DNA from 3 places in the Allobosea rubneri genome. Region 1 is predicted to be linked to each of the others. Evidence: predicted binding sites of a transcription regulator. Region 1 holds the regulator's gene; each other region holds the start of a gene.
The links. The regulator PhoB, encoded in region 1, activates phosphate uptake and scavenging genes when phosphate is short. The targets are predictions, from matches to a motif close to TGTCATNNANCTGTCAT.
Positions count from the first base shown of each region.

Region 2: a site for PhoB is predicted at 2,373-2,389, ahead of RKE40_RS17580 (alpha-D-ribose 1-methylphosphonate 5-triphosphate diphosphatase). Genes of this name have one in related genera too.
Region 3: a site for PhoB is predicted at 1,765-1,781, ahead of phnD (phosphate/phosphite/phosphonate ABC transporter substrate-binding protein). Genes of this name have one in related genera too.

Region 1 is NZ_JAWDID010000068.1:17,443-21,376, forward strand. It holds gene phoU (phosphate signaling complex protein PhoU) at 1-541, shown strand, start outside; gene phoB (phosphate regulon transcriptional regulator PhoB) at 571-1,269, shown strand; gene RKE40_RS26290 (YnfA family protein) at 1,274-1,594, opposite strand; gene RKE40_RS26295 (NUDIX hydrolase) at 1,591-2,022, opposite strand; gene RKE40_RS26300 (GcrA family cell cycle regulator) at 2,094-2,642, opposite strand; gene RKE40_RS26305 (aspartate aminotransferase family protein) at 3,183-3,934, shown strand, end outside.
Region 2 is NZ_JAWDID010000027.1:49,813-53,746, reverse strand. It holds gene phnE (phosphonate ABC transporter, permease protein PhnE) at 1-589, opposite strand, end outside; gene RKE40_RS17590 (phosphonate ABC transporter ATP-binding protein) at 586-1,413, opposite strand; gene RKE40_RS17585 (PhnD/SsuA/transferrin family substrate-binding protein) at 1,413-2,282, opposite strand; gene RKE40_RS17580 (alpha-D-ribose 1-methylphosphonate 5-triphosphate diphosphatase) at 2,461-3,603, shown strand; gene uxuA (mannonate dehydratase) at 3,637-3,934, opposite strand, start outside.
Region 3 is NZ_JAWDID010000003.1:222,441-226,374, forward strand. It holds gene RKE40_RS03885 (ABC transporter permease) at 1-643, shown strand, start outside; gene RKE40_RS03890 (ABC transporter ATP-binding protein) at 646-1,743, shown strand; gene phnD (phosphate/phosphite/phosphonate ABC transporter substrate-binding protein) at 1,890-2,891, shown strand; gene phnC (phosphonate ABC transporter ATP-binding protein) at 2,912-3,700, shown strand; gene phnE (phosphonate ABC transporter, permease protein PhnE) at 3,697-3,934, shown strand, end outside.

The sequences.
Region 1 (3,934 bases):
CGATGTCGAGGAAAAGGCGGTGCTGACCATCGCCCGCCGTCAGCCGCTCGCCAACGATCTGCGCGAGCTGATCTCGGCGATCCGCATCGCCGCCGACATCGAGCGCGTCGGCGATCTCGCCAAGAACATCGCCAAGCGCGCCGTCGCGATCTCCGGCCAGTTCTCGCCGCCGCACCGCGCCGTGGTCGGGCTCGAGCATATGAGCCGCCTGGTGCAGGCTCAGCTCAAGGACGTGCTCGACGCCTATGCCGCCAGCAACGAGCAGAAGGCGATGGAGGTCTGGCGCCGCGACGACGAGATCGACGCGCTCTACACCTCGCTCTTCCGCGAGCTCCTGACCTATATGATGGAAGATCCGCGCAACATCACCTTCTGCACGCATCTCCTGTTCTGCGCCAAGAACGTCGAGCGCATCGGCGACCACACCACCAACATCGCCGAGACGATCCATTACCTGATCACCGGCCAGTCGGTGGAGGAGAGCCGTCCCAAGCTCGACACCACCAACATCCTGGTCGACCTGCCCGCAGCCAATGGCTGAGCGGACGGGCGCCTGAGCGGAGGCCGGACATGCCTGCACGCATCCTGATCGTTGAGGACGAAGAGCCGCTGACCCTGCTGCTCCGCTATAATCTCGAAGCCGAGGGCTTCGAGGTCGACAGCGTCGCGCGCGGCGACGACGCCGAGCTGCATCTGCGCGATCATACGCCCGATCTCGTCCTGCTCGACTGGATGTTGCCCGGCCTTTCCGGCATCGAGCTCTGCCGGCGCCTGCGCGCCCGCCGCGACACCGAGCGCGTGCCGATCATCATGCTGACGGCGCGCGGCGAGGAGACCGAGCGGGTGCGCGGCCTCGCCACCGGCGCCGACGATTATGTCGTCAAGCCGTTCTCGCTGCCGGAGCTGATCGCCCGCATCCAGGCGCTGCTGCGCCGGGTCAAGCCCGGCCATGTCGTCGGCATGCTGACCGCCGGCGATCTCGAGCTCGATCGGACGACGCGGCGGGTGCGCCGCGGCGGCGCCGAGCTGCATCTCGGCCCGACCGAGTTCCGCCTGCTCGAATTCCTGATGCAGGCCCCGGGCCGGGTCTATTCGCGGGCCCAGCTGCTCGACGCCGTCTGGGGGCGCGACGTCTATATCGACGAGCGCACCGTCGACGTGCATGTCGGGCGCCTGCGCAAGGCGATCACCCCCGACGACGCCAAGGACCCGCTGCGCACCGTGCGCGGTGCCGGCTACGCCTTCGACGAGACCTTCGCCCGCGGCTGAGGCTTCAGCGCGGCGCGGCGACAATCACCGCCGCGCCCGCGAGACACAGCACCGCCCCAGCCAGATCGAAGCGATCCGGCGGGACCTTCTCGACCAGCCACATCCAACCCAGTGACGCGACGATGTAGATCCCGCCATAGGCGGCAAAGGCGCGCCCGGCGGCGGCGCTGTCGATCAGCGTCAGGAGCCAGGCGAAGAGCGCCAGGGCGAGGAGCCCCGGCAACAGCCACCAGGCCGATTTGCCGAGCTTGAGCCAGGCCCAGAACGAGAAGCAGCCGGCGATTTCGGCCAAGGCGGCGCCGAGATAGATCGCGAAACCGGTCATGGCGCTTCGGCCAGCCGGGCAAAGACCGGGCGGTAGGCTTCAGAGGCCAGCGGCGACAGAGCGCGGGCATCGGCGAAGGCGAACCAGCGGATCTCGCTATGCTCGTCATTGGCGATAGCCGGATCGCCGCCATCCCAGCCTGTGACGCTGAACAGATGCCACAGGGCCGGCGAGACGCCGTCGCTCTCCGTCGTCTCGATCGTGGTGAAGTGCGCGAATGTGGTCGGCGTGATGCCGATCTCCTCCTGCAATTCGCGGATCAGGGCCTGATCGGCCGTTTCGCCGGGCTCGACATGCCCGCCGATCGTGTCCCAGCAGGATGGCCGGTTCCGGCGATGCGATGCCCTCAGCCCGAGCAGTACGCGTCCGCCCCGGATCGGCAGGGCGCAGGCATATTCGACAGGGCCCGCGGTTTCGTCGGTGCGCATCGGCGTCTCTCCCACCAATAGAAAAGCCGGCCCGAAGGCCGGCTTTGATGGCTCGATCGGTTCCTGCCGGATCAGGCGCGCACCTTGCGGTCGCGGCGCCGATCCGTTGCCGGCTGGTAGGCGATGCGGGCGTGATAGCCGCAATAGGGCATGCCGGTCAGCGAGCGGCCGCCGCAGAAGCGGAACTCAGGCGAGGTCGGGTCGCCCATCGGCCAGCGGCACATATACTCGCGCAGGTCCATGATGGTGACGCGCTCGGAGAACGGGATCACCACCTCCTCGGCGGGCGCCGGGACGTGCTCGGCTTCCGGCTCCGCCTCGATCTCCGGGACGAATTGCGGGGCGAGCGCGGTGTTGCCGCGGGTCATGCCGCCACCGCCCGCAGCCGGGCTGGCCATCGGATGCGCCGGCGGACGGGTGGCGGGCTTGCGCGGGCGCGGCGCGGCCGAGCCGGGATTCTTGGCGCGGCCCGAAAGGCCGAGACGGTGGACCTTGCCGATGACAGCATTGCGGGTGACGTTGCCGAGTTCGCCGGCGATCTGGCTGGCGCTCAGCCCGTCATTCCAGAGCTTCTTGAGCAGTTCGACGCGTTCGTCGGTCCAGGCTCCAGCTTCGCTCATCGATTTCACCTGTCTTCGTCATGCCTTGCCGATAGCGGGCGAGGCATAGGGAAAGATCATGGCGGAATCCGATATCGGCAGCGTCCGTCGGAGAACGGAAACCGCTACGCTCGGAACTGACGATACTGGAGACGCCGCACGAGATGTCGTATCTGACAAAGGGGACCATACAAGATGGCTTGACTCGCCCACAAGAGTCGTCGAATCGGAAATCGGCTTTTCCCCAGACAAACCTTCGATCCCGCAGCCGGGTGAGTCTATTTGGCAACGCTGCGGCGCCCGGCCGGAATTGACAGTGCCGGACCGCTTTTGCATAGTCTTCTCAATGCGGCCGCCCTTGGGGCGGCGCTTATGTTTTGAGCGATCCGGACTTTCGAGCGATGCGGCTGACGGCGCGACGAGAAAACGGGAAAGGCCTGCGACGATAACGTCGCCGCGGGGTCGCATCGTGCTGGCAGATTGCCGCCGGGCCCCGAACTACCGCTTCACACCCCGGCGCCCAGCGCTTTCCGTTAAGTTCCGTCGCGAGGACCTCGCTCCATGAGCTCCGCTTCCGTTTCCGCCAATTCCTCTGTTCTGCTGCCGACCTATGCGCGCGCACCTGTCGCCTTCGAGCGCGGCGAAGGCGCCTGGGCGATCACTGCCGACGGCCAGCGCTATCTCGATTTCGGCGCCGGCATCGCCGTCAATGCGCTCGGCCACGCCCATCCGCATCTGGTCAAGGCGCTGACCGAGCAGGCCCAGCGCATCTGGCACACCTCCAACCTGTACAGCATGCCGGATGGCGAGAAGCTCGCCCGCCGGCTCTGCGAGGCGACCTTCGCCGAACGCGTCTTCTTCACCAATTCGGGCGCCGAGGCGAACGAGTGCGCGATCAAGATGGCGCGCAAATATCATGCGGCGCAGGGCCACCCCGAGCGCTACCGCATCGTCACCTTCGAAGGCGCCTTCCATGGCCGCACGCTGGCGACCATCGCCGCCGGCGGTCAGCAGAAGTACATCGACGGCTTCGGCCCCAAGGTCGACGGCTTCGACCAGGTGCCCTTCGATGACGAGAAGGCGCTGCGGGCCGCGATCACGCCGGAGACGGCCGCGCTGATGATCGAGCCGATCCAGGGCGAGGGCGGCCTGCGCTCGGTGCCGATGCGCTTCCTCAAGCTGCTGCGCGAGCTCTGCGACGAGCACGGCCTGCTCCTGATCTTCGACGAGATTCAGACCGGCGTCGGCCGCACCGGAAAATTCTTCGCCTATGAGCATAACGGCGTCGCGCCAGACATCATGGCGATCGCCAA
Region 2 (3,934 bases), on a different contig from region 1:
TGGCATTCGGCACCACCGCCGAGAAGATCAGACCGGTCCGGCTCGCGCCGATGGTCGAGAGTGCCTCGCGCGGGCCCTTGTCGGTCTCCTCCATCGCCTCGGCGAAAAAGCGCCCGGCATAGCCGATCGTGTCGACCATCAGCGCCAGCACGCCGGCAGCGGGGCCGAGGCCCACCGCGATCACGAAGAACAGCGCCCAGATCAGGTCCGGCACGGTGCGGAACAGGGCGATCAGCCCGCGCGTCAGCACACGGATGATGGGGTGCGGCGACAGGCCTTCCGCCGCGAGCACGGCGAGCGGAAAGCTCAGGATCAATCCGAGCACGCAGCCCGAGACCGCCATCTGAAAGGTCGTCGCCAGCGAGGCGAGGATGCTGTCGAGCCTGGCGAGATCGGGCGGGAACATCCGCGAGAGGATGTTGCCCATATAGGGCAGGCCGCGCACGAGCTTCTCGGCCGAGAGCTCGGAGCCGCTGAACGACCAGACCAGCAGCGCCAGCGCCAGGAACCAGCCCATGAAGGCGGCGGCGCTCGGCCGCGCGAAACGGTCGCCGGCATGGAGGCCGTGCGTGGTGGATTGCAGGCTCATGCGAACACCGGAACAGGTTGCGCCGCCGGCTCCGCTTCGGCCGGCTCCTCGAAGAACGCGGCGAGCTCCGCCTCGTTGCAGTGCAGGGCGCGCCGGTCCAGCGCGATCCCGCCATTGCCGAGGCCTACGATGCGATCGGCGAAGCGCAGCGCGTGCGCCATGTGGTGCGAGACGAAGACGAGGGTGAGCCCCTTGTCCCGGGTCAGCCGGAACAGCAACTCCATCACCTCGCGCCCGGCGCGCGGATCGAGGCTGGCATCGGGCTCGTCGGCGAGCACGATCTGCGGCCGCTGCATCAGCATGCGGGCGATCGCGACGCGCTGCGACTGGCCGCCCGAGAGCGAATCCGCGCGCTGCATCGCCTTGTCGGCGAGACCTACGGCGGCGAGGCAGGCCATCGCCTCGTCGCGGATCTCGGCCGGGGCCAGGGCCTGCGTCCAGGTACGCGGGCCGGAGCGGCGCGACTGCACGCCGTGCACGACATTGCTCAGCGCGCTCAGCCGCGAAACCAGGTTGTGCTTCTGGAAGACGACGCCGACCCTGGCCCGGAAGCGCTTCAGCGCCGCGCCGCGCAGGCTGCCGACCGTCTCGCCCAGCACCGAGATCGTGCCGGCATCGGCCTCGGCGAGCCGCACGATCATGCGCAGCAGGGTCGACTTGCCGGTGCCGTTGGCGCCGATCAGCGCCATGGCCTCACCCTGCGGGATGGCGAGGTCGAGCCCGCCGATGATCTGGCGCGTGCCAAAACTCTTGGCGAGGCCGGAGATGGCGACGACGGGCGCTGCTGCGTCCGCCGTCGGCAAGGTCTGCGCGCTCTGCGGCATCACTCGATGAACTTGTTGAACTCGGTGATGCCGATGGTCTGGTAGATCGAGCGGACATAGTCGTAGTCGCTGTCCTTGATCTCCGGCAGGAAGATGCCGCCGGCGAACTTCTTGTTGTCGTCGGTGTCGGAGACGACGGCCTTCATCAGCTCCTGGCCATTGTCGAGGAAGGTCTTGCGAACCTTGGCGAGCACCTCCGGCTTCACCTTCGGGCTGGCGATCATCACGTCGTTCGGCAGGTCGCGGCCGCGGGCGACGACCGCGAAGCCGGTCTTCGGGTCGGATTTGCGGATGCTGTTGAGGTGGCCGAGGTTCAGGCCGATGGCGGCGATGTCACCGCGCTTCATCGCTTCGGCGGCGACATTGCGCTTCACGAAGATCGGCTTGTAGTCGACATTGTACTTCAGGCCGAAATCGGCGAGCGCCTGGGCCGGGCCGAGATGCTGCGAGGTCGAGCCGATCTCGCCGAAGGAGATGGTCTTGCCCTTGAGATCGGCGACCGTCTTGATCGGGCCGTTCGCGAGCACGGCGACCTGCGAGAAATAGTCGGGACGCTGCCAGCCGACGACGGGCACCGCGCCGGTGCGCGCCTTGAAGACCACGTATTCGGCCGGGCCGGTCAGCACGAAATCGATCTGGTCGGCCGCCATGGCCTCGACCGCGGCGGTGCGGCCGGAGACCGCGAAGAACTGCATCTTCAGCCCGGAAAGCTTCTCGAAGGCGGCTTTGAACGGGCCGAACTCGCGCTGCAGCGATTCCAGCCCGTCGACATCGGTCACGGCGAAACGGATCGTCTCCTGCGCCTGCGCGGCCGGAGACACGAAGGCGGCCGCGGCCGCGATGAATGCATAAGCCAGCTTCTTCAGCATGGGCGTCCTCCCTCGGGGTTCGAGGGCGGCGCTAAACAGCCCATGCGACGCTGGGGTGACGGTCGCGCGACGGCTGGATGACGCCCGTGCCGTCATGCCGCTGTCATCTGCCGGTCGCATGCGCCTTCGCCCGAAGCGGCGCGAATGATCCGGGCGCCGGTGACAAGGAGCGGATGCGGTGGCGCTACAGATCTCAGGCGGCCGGGTACTGGCCGGGGCCTTCGAAACGGCCGATCTCGCCGTGCGCGACGGCATGATCGCCGTCGCCGATGCGCCGCTGCCGGACAATGCCCTGCGCCTCGATGCCACCGGCCTGCTCGTGCTGCCCGGCCTCGTCGACTGTCATGGCGATGCCTTCGAGCGTCACATCATGCCGCGCCCGGGCGTTTCCTTCGACATTGAGCTCGCCTTGCGCGACGCCGACAGGGCCCTGCTCGCCAGCGGCATCACCACCGCCTTCCATGGAGTCACCTGGTCCTGGGAGCCGGGCCTGCGCGGCGCCGAGAATGCGCGGCGCCTGGTCGAGGCGATCGAGCGTCTCGGGCCTGAGCTCGGCGCCGATACGCGCTTCCATTTGCGCCACGAGACCTACAATCTCGACGCCGAGGCGGAGATCCTCGCCTGGCTGGCCGCCGGCCGGGTCGGGGTTCTCGCCTTCAACGACCATATGGAGGGCACGCTGAAATCGCGCAGCCGGCCGGACAAGGTTAGCAAGATGGTCGAGCGCACCGGCCTCTCGCATGAGGATTTCATGCTGCTGGTCGAGAACGTCCATAGCCGCCGCGACGAGGTGTCCGGCTCCATCGAGCGGCTGGCAGCAGCTGCTCGTAGCGCCGGGGTACCAACCTTCTCGCATGACGACATGACCCCGCAGATGCGCCGCTGGTACCGCGGGCTCGGCGTCGCAGTGGCCGAATTCCCGATCGACGAGGAGACGACGCGCGAAGCCGCTGCCCATGGCGAGCCGATCGTCTTCGGCGCGCCCAATGTCGTGCGCGGCGGCTCGCACACCGGCTGCCCGGCCGCCGAGGAGATGGTGCGCCAGGGCCTCTGCACCATCCTCGCCTCGGACTACTACTATCCCGCGTTGCCGCTCGCGCCCTTCCTCCTCGCCGAGCGTGGGGCGGCGAGCTTCGAAGCTGCCTGGAAGCTGGTCTCGCAGGGGCCGGCCGAGGCGCTCGGTCTCACGGACCGGGGTGTCATCGCGCCCGGCAAGCGGGCCGATCTCGTGCTGATCGCGCCCGAACCGCAGCCCCGCATTGTCGCGACCATCGCCGGCGGGCGGCTGGTCCATCTGGCTGATCAGCGCATCCTCGCCTGAGCATGGGCGTCGCCGGCCGCAGATCGTCGGCCGTCAGGCGGCGTAGCCCTTCACGCTCGAAAGCGCCGTCATCACGCCGCGCAATTCCGCCAGGCCACGCAGCCGCCCGACCGCCGGATAGCCCGGAAACGAGCCCTTGCCCGCGTCGTCGAGCAGCTCGTGGCCGTGGTCGGGCCGCATCGGGATGCGCCAGTGCTTCCAGCCTGCGGCCTTGCGGCGGGTCTGCTCGTTCATCAGCGCGTCGACCAGCGCCACCATGTCGGTGTCGCCGCCGAGATGCTCGGCTTCCATGAACGAACCGTCCGGGTCCTTGGCGACATTGCGCAGATGC
Region 3 (3,934 bases), on a different contig from region 1:
CTACATCAAGAACACGCTGATCTACGCCACCCTCGCCGGCGGCATCGACATCGTGCTCGGCGTCGCGATCGCCTATCTCGTGCTGCGCACCAAGCTGATCGGCCGCGAATGGCTCGACTGGATGGCCTCGGCGGCGCTCGCCATCCCCGGCGTCGTGCTCGGCATCGGGTACCTGCGGACCTTCTACGGCGTCACCTTGCCCGACGGCACGCCGCTGGCCTCGCTCTGGATCACCATCGTGCTGGCGCTCGCCATCCGGCGACTGCCCTATGCGCTGCGCGCCTGCTATGCGGCGCTCCAGCAGATCTCGGTCTCGCTAGAGGAAGCGGCGGAAAACCTCGGCGCCACCAAGGCGCACACGGTGCGCCGCATCGTCGTCCCGCTGATGGCCGGCGGCATCCTCGCCGGCTTCGTCACCTCCTTCTCGACGGCGGCGGTCGAGCTCTCGGCAACGCTGATGCTGGTCCAGTCGAACTCCGACGCGCCGCTCGCCTACGGGCTCTACGTCTTCATGCAGTCGGCCGCCGGCCGGGGGCCCGGCGCCGCGCTCGGCGTCGTCGCGGTCATCCTCGTCGCCGCCTGCACCTTCCTCTCGCATCTCATCATCGAACGCAGCCAGAAGGCCAAGGGAATGGGCCACTGACCATGAACGCAAACGTCTCCCTGACCACGCCGGCTGTCTCCGTCGACATCGAAGGCGTCAACCTGTCCTACGGCACCAACCATGTGCTGAAGGACGTCAATCTGGCGATCCGGCCGGGCGAGTTCTTCGCCTTCCTCGGCCCGTCCGGCTGCGGCAAGACCACGCTGCTGCGGCTGATCGCCGGCTTCAACCAGGCCGATACCGGCCATGTCCGCATCGGCGGCAAGGAGATCACCGACCTGCCGCCCTGGAAGCGCGATGTCGGCATGGTCTTCCAGTCCTATGCGCTCTGGCCGCATATGACGGTGCGCCGGAACGTCGCCTTCGGGCTGGAAGAGCGCGGTGTGAAGCGCGCCGAGGTCGAGCGCCGCGTCGAGGCCGCACTCGGCCTCGTCGGCCTCGCCCATCTCGCCGACCGGCGGCCCTCGCAGCTCTCGGGCGGCCAGCAGCAGCGCGTCGCCGTGGCACGAACCGTTGCGGTCGAGCCCAAGGTGCTGCTGCTCGACGAGCCGCTCTCCAATCTCGACGCCAAGATGCGCGTCCAGGTCCGCCGCGAGCTGCGCGACCTGCAGCAGCGCCTCGGCCTGACGACGATCTTCGTCACCCACGACCAGGAGGAGGCAAACACGATCTGCGACCGCATCGCCGTGATGAGCGATGGCGTGGTCCAGCAGGTCGGCACGCCGATGGCGCTCTATGAGCGGCCCGCCAACCTCTTCGTCGCGAATTTCCTGGGGACGGCGAACATCCTCGAAGGCAAGGTTACCGGCTCCGGCGAGACCCGCGTCTTCGAGATCGAGGGCGGTTTCTCCGTCCCGGTTCCGGCCGACCGCACGGTGCCCGAAGGCGCCCGCCTGGTCTTCCGGCCGCAGCATGCCGGCCTCGTCGCGGCCGGCGCCGCCGCACCCGGCCTGATTGCCCTGCCCTGCCGTGTCGTGCATCGCGAGTTCCTCGGCGCGAGCGTCCGCTACGGCGCCCGCATCGGCAATTCGGAGGTCTCGGTCGATCTGCCCTTTCAGTCGGGCAGCGATCTCCACGAGATCGGCACGGATGCGACGCTGACGCTGCCCCGGCACGCCTTGATGTGGCTGGCCGCCTGAGCTACCGGCCACGGCTGGATTATGACGATTTTGTGTCACATGTTATCAGCACGGCTCCGCGAGGAGCCTGTCCAACGGGAGAAGACGCCTTGTTCGATCTGAAATTTGTCCGCCTCGCCGCGGCCGCCCCGCTCGCCTTCGCCTTCATGGCGTCGACCGCGATCCCTGCCCAGGCGCAGGACAGCTGCACCAACCGCGGCCAGCTCGACACCAATTACTGCGATGCGAACAACGATCTCGTCGCCGACGTCCCGACCGATGCCTCCAAGCTGAAGGATCCCTCCGCGCTGGTCTGGGCCTACACCCCGGTCGAGGACCCCGCCGTCTACGCCAACATCTTCAAGCCGCTGACCGACCATCTCGCGACCTGCACCGGCAAGCGCATCGTCTATTACCCGGTCCAGTCCAACTCGGCCGAGATCGAGGCCATGCGTTCGGGCCGCCTGCATTTCGCCGGCTTCTCGACCGGCCCGACCGGCTTCGCCGTCAACCTCGCCGGCGCGATCCCCTTCGCCGCCAAGGGCTCCGCGGAGGGCGTGCGCGGCTACAACCTCGTCGCCGTCGTCAAGAAAGACAGCCCCTACCAGAAGCTCGCCGACCTCAAGGGCAAGAAGGTCGCCCACACCTCGCCCTCGTCGAACTCGGGCAATCTCGCGCCGCGCGTGCTCTTCCCCGAGCATGGGCTGGAAGCCGAGAAGGACTACAAGCCGCTGATGTCCGGCGGCCATGACAAGTCGATCCTCGGCGTCGTCTCGGGCGATTACGACATGGGCGCCGTCGCCGGCGACGTCTATGAGCGCATGATCGTGCGTGGCACGATCAAGAAGGACGACACGCGCGAGATCTATCGTAGCGCCGTCTTCCCGACCTCGTCCTTCGCCTATGCCCACGATCTGAAGCCCGAGCTCGCCAAGAAGCTCACCGACTGCTTCTTCTCCTTCCGCTTCACGCCGGAAATGACCAAGGAGTTCAACGGCGACGACCGCTTCCTGCCGATCACCTACCAGAAGGACTGGGCGATCGTGCGCGACGTCGCCGAGAAATCGGGCACGCCCTACAACAAGGCGGCCTACGACGCCGAGTCGAAGCGCGAGGCCGATGCCGCCGCCAAGAAGAAGGCGCAGCCCGCGCCGGCCAAGGCTCCCTGATCGGAAAGCAGCCGCATCTCATGAGCGCCCTGCCAAACGAAGCGTCCGGCACTTGCCGGACGCTGATCATCCGCAATCTCGTCAAGGAATACCGGGCCGGCCAGCCCGTCCTGCGCGATATCTCCCTGACCATCGACGAGCCCGGCACGGTCGCCATCATCGGCCCGTCCGGCACCGGCAAGTCGACGCTGATCCGCTGCATCAACCGGCTGGTCGATCCGACCTCCGGCTCGATCATGCTCGACGGCGTCGATCTGGCGAAGCTCGAGGGGGATGCGCTGCGCCAGGCGCGGCGCCGCCTCGGCATGGTCTTCCAGGAGTACAATCTCGTCGAGCGGCTGACCGTGATCGAGAACGTGCTCTGCGGCCGGCTCGGCTATGTCCCGGTCTGGCGCAGCTGGACCCGGCGCTTCCCGGAAGCCGACATCGCCCGCGCCTTCGCCCTGCTCGAATCCGTCGGCCTCGGCGATTTCGCGACCCGCCGGGCCGACCAGCTCTCCGGCGGACAGCGCCAGCGCGTCGGCATCGCCCGCGCCGTCATGCAGGAGCCGGATCTCGTCCTGGCCGACGAGCCGACCTCCTCGCTCGACCCCAAGACCTCGGTCGAGATCATGGAGCTGCTCGCCGAGGTCGGCCGCGACCGCGGCATCCCGGTCCTCGTCAACATCCACAATGTCGCGCTGGCCAAGCGCTACGCACGCCGCATCATCGGCATGTCCAAGGGCCTGATCGTCTATGACGGCCCGCCTGCCGGCCTGCAGGATTCCCATCTCGCCGATATCTATGGCGGCGAAGGCTGGATGGAATGAGCGCGCTTCCCGCCACCGGCAGCCTGCGCAGCCGTGCCTTCCCGCCGAACTGGCCGCTGCGCATCGCCGCGGTGCTCTTCCTGGCCTATGTCGCCTATGCCGCGCAGATCCTCGACATCCGCTGGGAGCGTTTCGTTCAGGGCCTCGACAACGGCGCGCGCTTCCTCGGGCGGATGTTCCCGCCCAATACCGCCGCCGACAAGATGCAGCTCCTGCTCGACGGCATGCTGGAAT